Regions from separate parts of the Microbacterium sp. EF45047 genome, predicted to be linked through region 1. Evidence: predicted binding sites of a transcription regulator. Region 1 holds the regulator's gene; the other holds the start of a gene.
What was found. Region 1 encodes LexA, which represses DNA repair genes until DNA is damaged. Its sites were predicted from a motif close to TCGAACANNTGTTCGA; they were not measured.
Positions count from the first base shown of each region.

Region 2: a site for LexA is predicted at 3,094-3,109, ahead of recA (recombinase RecA). Genes of this name have one in related genera too.

Region 1 is NZ_CP069429.1:1,750,394-1,756,333, forward strand. Features, by position in the region: gene JRG78_RS08485 (SseB family protein) at 1-560, opposite strand, end outside; gene priA (bifunctional 1-(5-phosphoribosyl)-5-((5-phosphoribosylamino)methylideneamino)imidazole-4-carboxamide isomerase/phosphoribosylanthranilate isomerase PriA) at 544-1,290, opposite strand; gene hisH (imidazole glycerol phosphate synthase subunit HisH) at 1,378-2,013, opposite strand; gene hisB (imidazoleglycerol-phosphate dehydratase HisB) at 2,010-2,627, opposite strand; gene JRG78_RS08505 (histidinol-phosphate transaminase) at 2,624-3,724, opposite strand; gene JRG78_RS08510 (LysM peptidoglycan-binding domain-containing protein) at 3,852-4,205, opposite strand; gene lexA (transcriptional repressor LexA) at 4,469-5,149, shown strand; gene metE (5-methyltetrahydropteroyltriglutamate--homocysteine S-methyltransferase) at 5,246-5,940, opposite strand, start outside.
Region 2 is NZ_CP069429.1:1,047,944-1,053,883, forward strand. Features, by position in the region: gene JRG78_RS04965 (FtsK/SpoIIIE family DNA translocase) at 1-1,256, shown strand, start outside; gene pgsA (CDP-diacylglycerol--glycerol-3-phosphate 3-phosphatidyltransferase) at 1,256-1,834, shown strand; gene JRG78_RS04975 (CinA family protein) at 1,831-2,325, shown strand; gene JRG78_RS04980 (helix-turn-helix domain-containing protein) at 2,512-2,820, shown strand; gene JRG78_RS04985 (DUF3046 domain-containing protein) at 2,839-3,060, shown strand; gene recA (recombinase RecA) at 3,308-4,357, shown strand; gene JRG78_RS04995 (regulatory protein RecX) at 4,463-5,341, shown strand; gene miaB (tRNA (N6-isopentenyl adenosine(37)-C2)-methylthiotransferase MiaB) at 5,440-5,940, shown strand, end outside.

The DNA.
Region 1 (5,940 bases):
CGCTGCAGGGCGGCGAACACCTCCGGGGAGAGATGGCTGGGCTCCCAGCGCTGGTCCTGTGCCACCGCCCACACCGCGGGGCGGCGGATCACGAACTCGGTGTCCGAGGCCGGGTCGATCACGATCAGGTCGGTGTCGTCGCTGGACGCCGCCAGCGCGGCGCGGGTCGCCTCGACCGGGATCGGGCGGGCACCGGCATCCCACCGCGCCATGGTCTCCACCGAAGTGAACACCGGCTGCACGCGCCGGCCGTCCGGCGCCGCAACCGTGACGATCGACAGCTCCTGCGTCTTGTCGACGACCAGCCCGTGCGGGCCGACACCCTCCTCGCCCTTCGCCGCCAGCAGCGGGACGAGCACGCGGGCGCCGCGGAACGCGTCGACCACCTCGACCTGCGACCCCTCGCCGGCGCGGAAGCGCCGCAACGCGTCGAGCAGCGCCGGGTCGGCGGAGCCGTCGTCCGCGGCGTGCGGGTTCTCCTGGAAGCGGCGCCCCTCCCAGGGAACGCCGGCGGAGTCGCCCGCCGGATGGCAGGCGTGGTCGTCAGTCCCCGGCGACATCCAGCGCCTCGGCCAGGGTGAACGCCCCGGCGTAGAGGGCCTTCCCGATGATGGCGCCCTCGACGCCCAGCGGGACGAGCTGGCGCAGCGCCGCGATGTCGTCGAGGCTGGCCACGCCGCCGGAGGCGATCACGGGCTTCGGCGTGCGCGAGGTGATCTCGCGCAGCAGCTCGAGGTTCGGGCCGCGCAGCGTGCCGTCCTTGGTCACGTCGGTGACGACGTAGCGGCTGCAGCCGGCCTCCTCCAGTCGCTCCAGCACGTCCCAGAGGTCGCCGCCCTCCTTGGTCCAGCCGCGCGCCGCGAGGGTGGTGCCGCGCACGTCCAAGCCGACGGCGACGGCCTCGCCGTACCGGCTGATCACGTCGGCCGCCCACTCCGGGTTCTCCAGCGCGGCCGTGCCGAGGTTGATGCGCGCGGCGCCCGACTCGAGCGCCGACTCGAGGCTGGCGTCGTCACGGATGCCGCCGGAGACCTCGACGTTGACGCCGCGGAACTGCTTGATGACCTTGCGCAGGATGCCGGCGTTGCTGCCGCGTCCGAACGCCGCGTCCAGGTCGACGAGGTGGATCCACTGCGCACCCTGGGAGACCCACTCCCCCGCGGCATCGATCGGGTCACCGTAGCTGGTCTCGGTGCCCGCCTCGCCCTGCGTCAGGCGGACGGCCTTGCCGCCGGCGACGTCCACAGCGGGCAGGAGGATCAGGGAGGGTGACTGCGCGAAGTCGTTCATGTCGTCCTTGGGTGGATCAGAGGAGGCCCGGTCGCGGGCACGAATCAAGAGAGTAGTCCCGCATCGGGCGGGCGCCAAACCGGTGCGTTACAGGCTCTCCACCCAGTTGCGCAGCAGGCGGATGCCGGCCTGGCCGGACTTCTCCGGGTGGAACTGCGTCGCCGACAGCGGGCCGTTCTCCACGGCGGCGAGGAACCGCTCGCCGTAGGTCGACCAGGTGAGCGCCGGCTGCGGGAACGGCGGGATCACGTCGAGCTCCCAGGCCTTGGCCGCGTAGGAGTGCACGAAGTAGAAGCGCTCGTCCTCGATCCCGCGGAACAGCACGGTCCCGGCATCCGGCTCCACCGTGTTCCAGCCCATGTGCGGCAGCACCGGCGATTCCAGCCGTGTCACCGCCCCCGGCCACTGGCCGAGACCTTCGGTGTCGTGCCCGCGCTCGACCCCGTGCGCGAACATCACCTGCATCCCGACGCAGATGCCGAGCACGGGCCGCCCGCCGGCGAGGCGGCGCTCGATGATCTCGTCGCCGCCGCGCGCGTGCAGGGCGTCGCGGACGGCGGCGAACGCCCCCACCCCGGGCACCAGGAGGCCGTCGGCCTCCAGCGCGGCCTGCCGGTCGCCGGTCAGCTCGACGTCGGCGCCGGCGGCCGCCAGCCCCTTGACGGCGGAGTGCACGTTCCCGGACTCGTAGTCGAAGACCGCCACGCGCGGCGTGCGGGTCACAACGCCCCCTTGGTCGACGGGATGCCCTCGACGAGCGGATCGAGCGCCTTGGCCTGGCGGAAGGCGCGCGCGAAAGCCTTGAACTCGGCCTCGGCGATGTGGTGCGGGTCGCGTCCGCCGAGCACCCGCACGTGCACGGTGAGCCCGGCGTTCAGCGTGATCGCCTCGAACGCGTGCCGGACCAGCGATCCGGTGAAGTGCCCGCCGATGAGATGGAACTCGAAGCCTGCGGGCTCGCCCTCGTGCACGAGGAACGGACGGCCGGAGATGTCCACGACCGCCTGCGCCAGCGCCTCGTCCAGCGGCACGAGCGCGTCGCCGTAGCGCGAGATGCCGGCCTTGTCGCCGAGCGCCTGCCTGATGGCCTGGCCGAGCACGATCGAGATGTCCTCGACGGTGTGGTGGGCGTCGATGTCGGTGTCGCCGGATGCCCGCACGGTGAGGTCGGTGAGCGAGTGCTTCGCGAACGCGGTGAGCATGTGGTCGAAGAACGGCACCGAGGTGTCGATGCTGCTGCGGCCGGTGCCGTCCAGGTTCAGCTCGAGCTCCACGGTGGACTCGGATGTGCTGCGGTGGACGCCCGCGGTGCGGGGCTCGGAGGGGGCGGCGCTCATGACGCCGATCCTACCGAGGCGGTGTCGCCCACGGATGCGAGCGCGTCCAGGAAGGCGGTGGTCTCGGCCTCGGTTCCCGCGGTGACGCGCAGGTGGCCGGGGATGCCGACGTCGCGGATGAGCACGCCTCGGTCGTAGAGGCACTGCCAGACCGCCTTCGGGTCGTCCACTCCCCCGAACAGCACGAAGTTCGTCCACGATTCGTGCGGGCGGTAACCCAGCGCCTCCAGGGTGGCGGAGATGCGGTCGCGCTGCTCGACGATGTCGTCCACCATCCGCAGCATGGTCGGCGCGTTGCGCAGCGCTGCGACCGCGGCGGCCTGGGTGAGCGCACTGAGGTGGTACGGCAGGCGCACCAAGCGCAGGGCGTCGATGAAGGCCGGGTCGGCGGCGAGATAGCCGACCCGTGCACCCGCGAACGCGAACGCCTTGCTCATGGTGCGGGACACCGCGAGCCGCGGGCGGCCGTCGAGCAGGGTGAGGGCCGACGGAGCGTCCTTCGGCGCGAACTCCTGATACGCCTCGTCGACGACCACCACGCCGCGGGCGGCCTCGTAGACGGCCTCGACGACGTCGAGGCCGAGGGGTGTGCCGGTCGGGTTGTTCGGGGTGCAGAGGATGACGACATCCGGGTCGGCGTCCGCCACCTGGGCGGCGCCGTCCTCGGCACTCACCCGGTAGTCCGCCTCGCGCGTGCCGGCGATCCAGCGCGCGCCCGTGCCCTGGGTGAGCAGCGGGTACATGGAGTAGGTGGGGGCGAAGCCGAACGCGGTGCGTCCAGGGCCGGCGAAGGCCTGCAGGATGTGCTGCAGCACCTCGTTCGACCCGTTCCCGGCCCAGATGCGGTCGGGCGTGAGGCCGTGGCCGAGGTACTCGGCGAATCCCTCGCGGAGGAGGGTGAACTCGCGGTCGGGGTACCGGTTCACGTCACGCAGGGCCAGGGCGATGTCGTCGAGGATGTCGCTGGCCACCTCGTCGGGCACCGGATGCGTGTTCTCGTTGACGTTCAGTGCGACGGGGAGAGGGGCCTGCGGCGCGCCGTACGGTGTGAGCCCGCGCAGATCGTCGCGGAGGGGCAGCTCATCGAGGGAGGTCACCCTTCCCATGCTAGGACGAACCGCCGGGGCGCTCGGCGCGTGCGACGAACGGTTCCGAGCCGGGCGCGGCCGGCGTGCCGGCGGGTCAGTCCGCGCAGCCGGCAGGAGAGCCCGCGCAACCGGCGGCTCAGTCCGCGTAAGCAGCGGGGATGGCGATCTCACTGCCCGCCTGCACCATGCCGCCCGGCAGATTGTTCAGGCGGATGATGTCGTCGACGACGTCGCGCGGATCAGCGTCCGGCGCCACGTGCGCGGCGATCGACCACAGCGTGTCGCCCGGCATCACGGTCACGGTCTCGAACGACGCCCGGTACGCCTGCTCACCCGAGGCGAGGGCGGAGCCGCCCGCGAGCGCCGAGAAGGCGATGCCGGCGGCGAGCGGGGCGGCGGCGAGAGCGAGGAGCACCCGGCGTCCGCGTGCGGTGAGGCGGAGACGCGTGCGCGGGCGGGCGATCGGACCCTGGATGGCGATGGTGCTCATGTGCTGTGCTCCTCGATGTGATCGGCAGCTTCGCATCCGACCCTCGGCCGGGAGAGCCGGATGCGAAGCTACGTTCCGAATCTATCTTCGATATCGAACATCTGTCAACACGTCTTCGAAATCCTGTCAGGTAGGTCTCCGACACGCTCGAACAGATCTTCCGAAATCGTGAGGATCTCGGATACGGTTTCGATATCGACACCCCATCACGGGCCACCGACATTCGAACCCGGTCGCCAGCGACGGCGCACGAAGGAGCACAGATGAGCGAGAACAACGCCGCCGAAGCGCCGCGCACGCGCCGGCGCAAGAGCCTCAGCCCGAAGCAGATGGCGATCCTCGAGGTCATCCAGACCTCGATCGCCAAGCACGGCTACCCGCCGAGCATGCGCGAGATCGGCGACGCCGTGGGACTGAAGTCCCTGTCGAGCGTGACGCACCAGCTCGGTCAGCTGGAGCTGAGCGGCTACCTGCGTCGCGACCCGGGCAAGACCCGAGCGATGGAGGTGCTGATCGATCTGCCCGGGGCGAGCGGCGAGAATCCCGCCGACGCGGGCCCGGCCGTGGGCGACGCCGCGCTCGTTCCGCTGGTCGGCCGGATCGCCGCAGGGGTGCCGATCACCGCCGAGCAGCAGGTCGAGGAGATCTTCCCGCTGCCGCGGCAGCTCGTCGGGAAGGGCGAGCTGTTCATGCTCAAGGTCTCCGGCGATTCGATGATCGACGCCGCGATCTGCGACGGGGACTGGGTCGTCGTCCGCACTCAGTCGACGGCCGAGAACGGCGAGATCGTCGCGGCGATGCTCGACGGCGAGGCGACGGTGAAGACCTTCCGCCGCCGGGACGGTCACACCTGGCTGCTCCCCCGCAACTCGGCGTTCGAACCCATCCTCGGCGACGACGCCACCGTGCTCGGCAAGGTCGTCGCGGTGCTGCGCGCGGTCTGACGCCTCGCGCCTGATCCGTTCGGGGCGGGTTCTCACGTTCGGGGCGGTTCTCCGCCGCCCCGGGTGTGAGAATCCGCCCCGAACGCGTGGGGCCGGTCAGGCCGTGACGGCGACGTCCTCGCGGACGCGGCGCGTCGCCTCCGCGATGTTGCGCAGCGAGGCCACGGTCTCCTCGTAGCCGCGGGTCTTCAGGCCGCAGTCCGGGTTGACCCAGACCTGGCGCAGCGGCAGCTCCTCGGTCGCGCGACGCAGCAGCGTCTCGACCTCGTCGACGCTGGGCACGCGGGGCGAGTGGATGTCGTACACGCCCGGGCCGATGCCGTGGTCGAAGCCGGCCTCCGCGACGTCGGCGACGACCTCCATCCGGCTGCGCGCCGCCTCGATCGAGGTGACGTCGGCATCCAGGGCGCGGATCGCGTCGATCACCACGCCGAACTCGGAGTAACAGAGGTGCGTGTGCACCTGCGTGGCGGCGGCGGCGCCGCCGGTGGCCAGGCGGAAGGAGCGCACCGACCAGTCCAGATACGCCGGCTGGTCGGCCCGCTTCAGCGGCAGCAGCTCGCGCAGGGCGGGCTCGTCGACCTGGATGATGCCGATGCCGGCCTCCTCGAGGTCGGCGATCTCGTCGCGCAGCGCGAGGGCGACCTGGTTCGCGGTCTCGCCGAGCGGCTGGTCGTCGCGCACGAACGACCAGGCCAGGATCGTCACCGGCCCGGTGAGCATGCCCTTGACCGGCTTCGCGCTCAGCGACTGGGCGTACGAAGCCCAGGACACCGTGATCGGCGCCGGAC
Region 2 (5,940 bases), 700 kb from region 1:
CCGCACAGAAGAGCACGCATCCGCTCACCATCGGCGTCGGCAAGGACGTCGGCGGCAACTTCGTCGTCGCCAACCTCGCGAAGATGCCGCACCTGCTCGTGGCCGGCTCCACCGGCTCGGGCAAGTCCAGCTTCGTGAACTCGATGATCACGAGCCTGCTGATGCGTGCCCGCCCGTCGGACGTCCGGATGGTGCTGATCGACCCCAAGCGGGTCGAGCTGACCAGCTACGCCGGCGTGCCGCACCTGATCACGCCCATCATCACGAACCCGAAGAAGGCGGCCGAGGCGCTGCAGTGGGTCGTGAAGGAGATGGACATGCGGTACGACGACCTCGCGTCGTTCGGGTTCCGTCACATCGACGACTTCAACCGCGCCGTGCGCGCCGGTGAGGTCGAGGTACCGCCGGGCAGCGAGCGGGTGCTCAAGCCGTACCCGTACCTGCTCGTCGTCGTGGACGAGCTCGCCGACCTGATGATGGTCGCCCCGCGCGATGTCGAGGACTCGATCGTGCGCATCACCCAGCTGGCGCGCGCCTCGGGCATCCACCTGGTCCTGGCCACCCAGCGACCGAGCGTCGACGTGGTCACCGGCCTGATCAAGGCGAACGTGCCCTCGCGTCTGGCGTTCGCGGTGACCAGCGTCACGGACAGCCGGGTCATCCTGGACAGCCCCGGTGCGGACAAGCTCATCGGCCAGGGCGACGCGCTGTTCTCGCCGATGGGGTCGTCCAAGCCGTTCCGCCTGCAGGGCGCGTGGGTGGACGAGAGCGAGATCGACGCCGTCGTCAAGCACGTCACCGCGCAGGCCCGCCCGGAGTACCGGCCGGACGTGCAGGAGGCGATCGAGCCGAAGAAGAAGGAGGTCGACGAGGACATCGGCGACGACCTCGAGCTGCTGCTCGCCGCCGCCGAGCTCGTCGTGTCGACCCAGTTCGGGTCCACCTCGATGCTGCAGCGGAAGCTGCGCGTCGGCTTCGCCAAGGCCGGCCGCCTCATGGACCTGCTCGAGTCGCGGGAGATCGTGGGCCCGTCCGAGGGCTCGAAGGCGCGCGACGTGCTGGTCACCGCCGAGCAGCTTCCGGGCGTGCTCGCCCGCCTGCGCGGCGAGGACGCACCCGCCCCGGCGCCCGCCGCCGCAGCGCCGGCCGCACCGCGCGGCGCCGAGTCCGACCCGGTCGAGGCGCAGTTCCAAGGCCTCCCGGTCGTCGAGGAGGAGGGCGACGAGGACGCCTGGGGACTGACGGGACGCGACTGATGGCCATTCCGCGGCAGCTCCCGAACGCCATCACGATCGTCCGCATCCCGCTCGCGATCGTCTTCCTCGTGCTGCTGCTGCTCGGCGGACCCGCCGGGGACGCCCACCTCGGGCTGCGCTGGACCGCCGCGGCGCTGTTCGTCCTCGCGATCTCCACCGACTGGGTGGACGGCTACCTCGCCCGCAAGCACGACATCGTCAGCGACTTCGGCAAGCTGTGGGATCCGATCGCGGACAAGCTCCTCACCGGCGCCGGGTTCATCGGCCTCGCCGTGCTCGGCGAGTGGCCCTGGTGGATCGTGATCGTCATCCTCATCCGCGAGTGGGGCATCACCGTCCACCGGTTCCTCGTGGCCAAGCAGCACATCGTCGCGGCCGCCTGGATGGGCAAGCTGAAGACCCTCGTGCAGGCCGTCGCCCTGTCCTGGTGGCTGCTGCCGCTGCACGCGCTCATCGGCGAGACGTGGTGGATCGGGGTCGGGGTCGTGCTGATGTACGCGGCCCTGGTGCTCACCATCGCCAGCGGCATCGACTACGTCGTCGCCCAGGTGCGCGGGGCACGGTCGGCCGACGCGTGAACGACGCGGCAGAGCTGCTGTCGCTGCTCCGGCAGCGCGGCTGGACCCTCGGGATCGCAGAGTCCCTCACCGGCGGCGCGCTCTCGGCCGAGGTCGTCGCCGTCCCCGGGGCCTCCGCGAGTCTGCGCGGCGCCGTCGTCGCCTACGCCACGCCGGTCAAGCACAGCCTCCTCGGGGTGGACGGCGCGCTGCTGGCGGCCCACGGCCCGGTGCATCCCGAGGTCGCCCTGCAGATGGCGGCCGGAGTCCGGCGCGCCGTCGCGGTGGACGGATGCCCGGCCGACGTCGGCATCGCCACGACCGGGATTGCCGGCCCCGATTCGCCCGACGGGCAGCCGGTGGGGACGGTCCACATCGGGGTCGTCACGCCGGCGGTCCGGGACGTGCGCTCCTTCGTGTTCCCCGGCGACCGCGCCGCGGTGCGGGCATCCGCCGTCGCGGCCGCACTCCGCGCCGGCTGCGAGGCGCTCGCGGATCGGGCCTCGGAATAGCCGGGACTCCGCGGGCGTTGACTCACATGTGCCGATCAACACACGGATCACGGAACAGGCGTCGCCCGGCGCGGCGCTCACACGCGAAGCACAGAGTGACACACTAGATTCAGTGGCATCCGGTCGGGTTAGACTGGCGATCCCCTCGAGATCGCAGACGAGGGGAACGACGGAGAGGAGGTTCCGATGATCCTTGTACGACAGGAGATCGGCGATGTGCTGAGGGACTTCCGTCTGCAGAAGGGCCGCACGCTCCGTCAGGTCGCCAGCAAGGCATCCGTCGCCCTCGGCTACCTCAGCGAGGTGGAACGGGGCCAGAAGGAGGCCTCCAGCGAGATCCTCGCCTCGGTCGCCGAAGCGCTCGACGTTCCGATCTCGACCATCATGCGCGAGGTCGGCGACCGCATCTCGGTTCTCGAGGGCATGCACGGATTCCCGGATGTCGTGCCCGACGATCTCGTGGCCTCCGTCGAGCCCGAGCTCTCGCTCCGCTGAGCGGGGACGGGACGACGGATGCGGCGCAGCGAGTTCCTGCGCGCGGTGGATGACGAGTTCGGCGGCCGCGCCACGGCGCTGACGCACGACCTCGTGCTCAGCGGCCTCGGCCGGACGGCGATCGAAGCCCTGGACGACGGCGTGCCGCCGCGCGAGATCTGGCTCGCGCTGTGCGCCGAGACCGACGTGCCCGCCGAACGCCGTTACGGCGTGGGCCGGCTGGAGCCCCGGCGACGCTGAGATCGCGTCCTCTCACGGATTCCCGGCGTGTCGTCGAACGTGTGTTCGATGGGGGCGTATCGTTCTGCACGAGTGGTTTCGAGGCGATTTCTCTCCACAGACGGGGCCCTGGCCGACGCGATGTCGGTGGCCACGCCTACGGTGAAGACATGGCACCGAGCCATACGCCTTGTCGGAGAATCCGTCCCGCCGGGACAGGTCGCGACAGCCTACAGGCGGCAGCACATCGAGCACGAAGGAGCACGTCATGCCATCCCCGGACGACCGCGACAAGGCACTGGATTCCGCGCTCGCCCACATCGAACGCCAGTTCGGCAAGGGATCGATCATGCGACTGGGCAGCGATGAGCGCGCCCCGGTCGAGGTCATCCCCACCGGCTCCATCGCGCTCGATGTCGCCCTCGGCATCGGCGGTCTGCCGCGCGGGCGCATCATCGAGATCTACGGCCCGGAGTCCTCGGGTAAGACGACGCTCACCCTGCACGCGATCGCGAACGTGCAGCGCGCCGGCGGCATCGCCGCGTTCATCGACGCGGAGCACGCCCTCGACCCCGACTACGCCAAGAAGCTCGGCGTCGACATCGATCAGCTCCTCGTGTCGCAGCCCGACACCGGAGAGCAGGCCCTCGAGATCGCCGACATGCTGATCCGCTCCGGCGCGATCGACCTGGTGGTCATCGACTCCGTGGCCGCGCTGGTCCCGGAGGCGGAGATCAAGGGCGAGATGGGCGACTCGCACGTCGGCCTGCAGGCGCGCCTGATGTCCCAGGCGCTCCGCAAGCTCACCGGTGGCCTCAACCAGACCAAGACCACGGCCATCTTCATCAACCAGCTGCGTGAGAAGATCGGCGTCTTCTTCGGCTCGCCGGAGACGACTGCGGGTGGAAAGGCCCTCAAGTTCTACGCCTCGGTGCGGCTCGACATCCGCCGCATCGAGACGCTGAAGGACGGGGCCGAGGCGGTCGGAAACCGCACCCGCGTCAAGGTGGTGAAGAACAAGATGGCCCCGCCGTTCAAGCAGGCCGAGTTCGACATCCTCTATGGCGTCGGCATCTCGCGCGAGGGCAGCCTGATCGACTTCGGTGTCGAACACGGCATCGTGAAGAAGTCGGGCGCCTGGTACACCTACGACGGCGACCAGCTCGGTCAGGGCAAGGAGAACGCCCGCAACTTCCTCATCAAGAACGAGGACATCGCGGCGGCGATCGAGGCTCAGATCAAGCAGAAGATGGGCATCGGGGCCAAGGCCGCGGAGGAGGCTCCGGTCGACGAGCTGAGCCAGCGGCGTCCGGCCTGATGCGTCGGCCGAGCGCAGCTACCGCGCGTCGATGGAGTTTGGCAACCGCACTTCGACGGAGCTCAGTAACCGCACTTCGACGGAGCTCAGTAACCGGGGTGGATCATGGCTGATCGGGGCGAGGGGCACGGCGACGCCGAGCGCCTCGCCCCGGTGATCCCGATCTTCGGACGCCGTGCCGCCGCTTCCGATACCGGCGCCCGGAGCCGCGGGAGCGGCGGTGGGGCCGCGGACGCGGAGAACAGCGCCGACGTCGACGGTGCCGCGAACCGCGCCGACGTCGGTGGGACGGCGAACCGCACCGCAGCCGACGGCGCGGCGAGCGGCGGCGGAGCACCGGTGAGCAGCAGGCATCCGGCGTTCTCCGGCGGCGCCACGCAGGCGGCCCGCCCCAGGCTGCGCGCCTTGCGTCCGCACGAGGACCCCGCGACGCTCGAGCCAGCGGCCACCGCGGCAGCCGCAGGGGACGCCGATCACACCGACGAGGAGGTGCGCTGGCACGCCGAGGAGGTGCTCGTCCGCCGGCTTCGCGCCCGTGCCCTCTCGGTCGCCGAGGCCCGGGCGATCCTCGCCGACACCGGCCTCGACGACCGGCGGATCGACGAGATCATCGACGAGTTCACCGCGCGGAGGTACCTCGACGACCGCACCCTGGCCGGGCACCTCGTCACCTCCGGGTCCGAGCGGAAGGGACAGGGGCGGCTCGCACTGGCGCGCACCCTCTCCCAGCGCGGCATCCCGCGCGAGATCATCGACGAGGCGCTGGCGGCCCTTCCCGACGACGAGGCCGAGCGGGCCCTCGAGTTCGCCCGCACCAAGGCGCGGGGGATGACCGGGCTGGAGCCGGACACCGCCCTGCGGCGACTGCTCGGCCAGCTGGCCCGACGCGGGTACGCCGGCTCCGTCGCGATGACCGCCGCCCGCACCGCACTGCGCGAGACCGGCGGACCTCAGGGCGGCGTGCGCTTCGTCGAATCCGACTGACCATCGGCCCCGGGCGCGGGGCGGCGAGGGCTTTCGCACGCGCGGGTTGTCCGCGTCGCGCCCGGGGATCGGGCGGCGCTCGTAGAATGGCAGTCATCATGACTACTCCGAGCAGTGAACCGACGATCATCGCGCCCTCGTCGGCCGCGATCGCATCCGACGGGCGTCGCCGCTCGTACGAGGTGCGCACCTTCGGGTGCCAGATGAACGTGCACGACTCCGAACGGCTGTCCGGATCGCTCGAGAGCGCCGGCTACGTCCGCGCCGCCCAGGGCGAGGAAGCCGACGTCGTCATCATCAACACCTGTGCGGTGCGCGACAACGCCGCCGGCAAGCTGTACGGCACGCTCGGCCACCTCAAGTCCCGCAAGGACCGCCACGAGGGCATGCAGATCGCCGTCGGCGGATGCCTGGCGCAGATGGACAAGCAGGCCGTGCTCGACAAGGCCCCGTGGGTCGACGTCGTCTTCGGCACGCACAACATGGGCTCGCTGCCCGGACTGCTCGAGCGCGCCCGCCACAATGGCGAGGCAGAGCTGGAGATCCTCGAGTCCCTGGAGACCTTCCCCTCCACGCTGCCGACCAAGCGCGACTCCGCG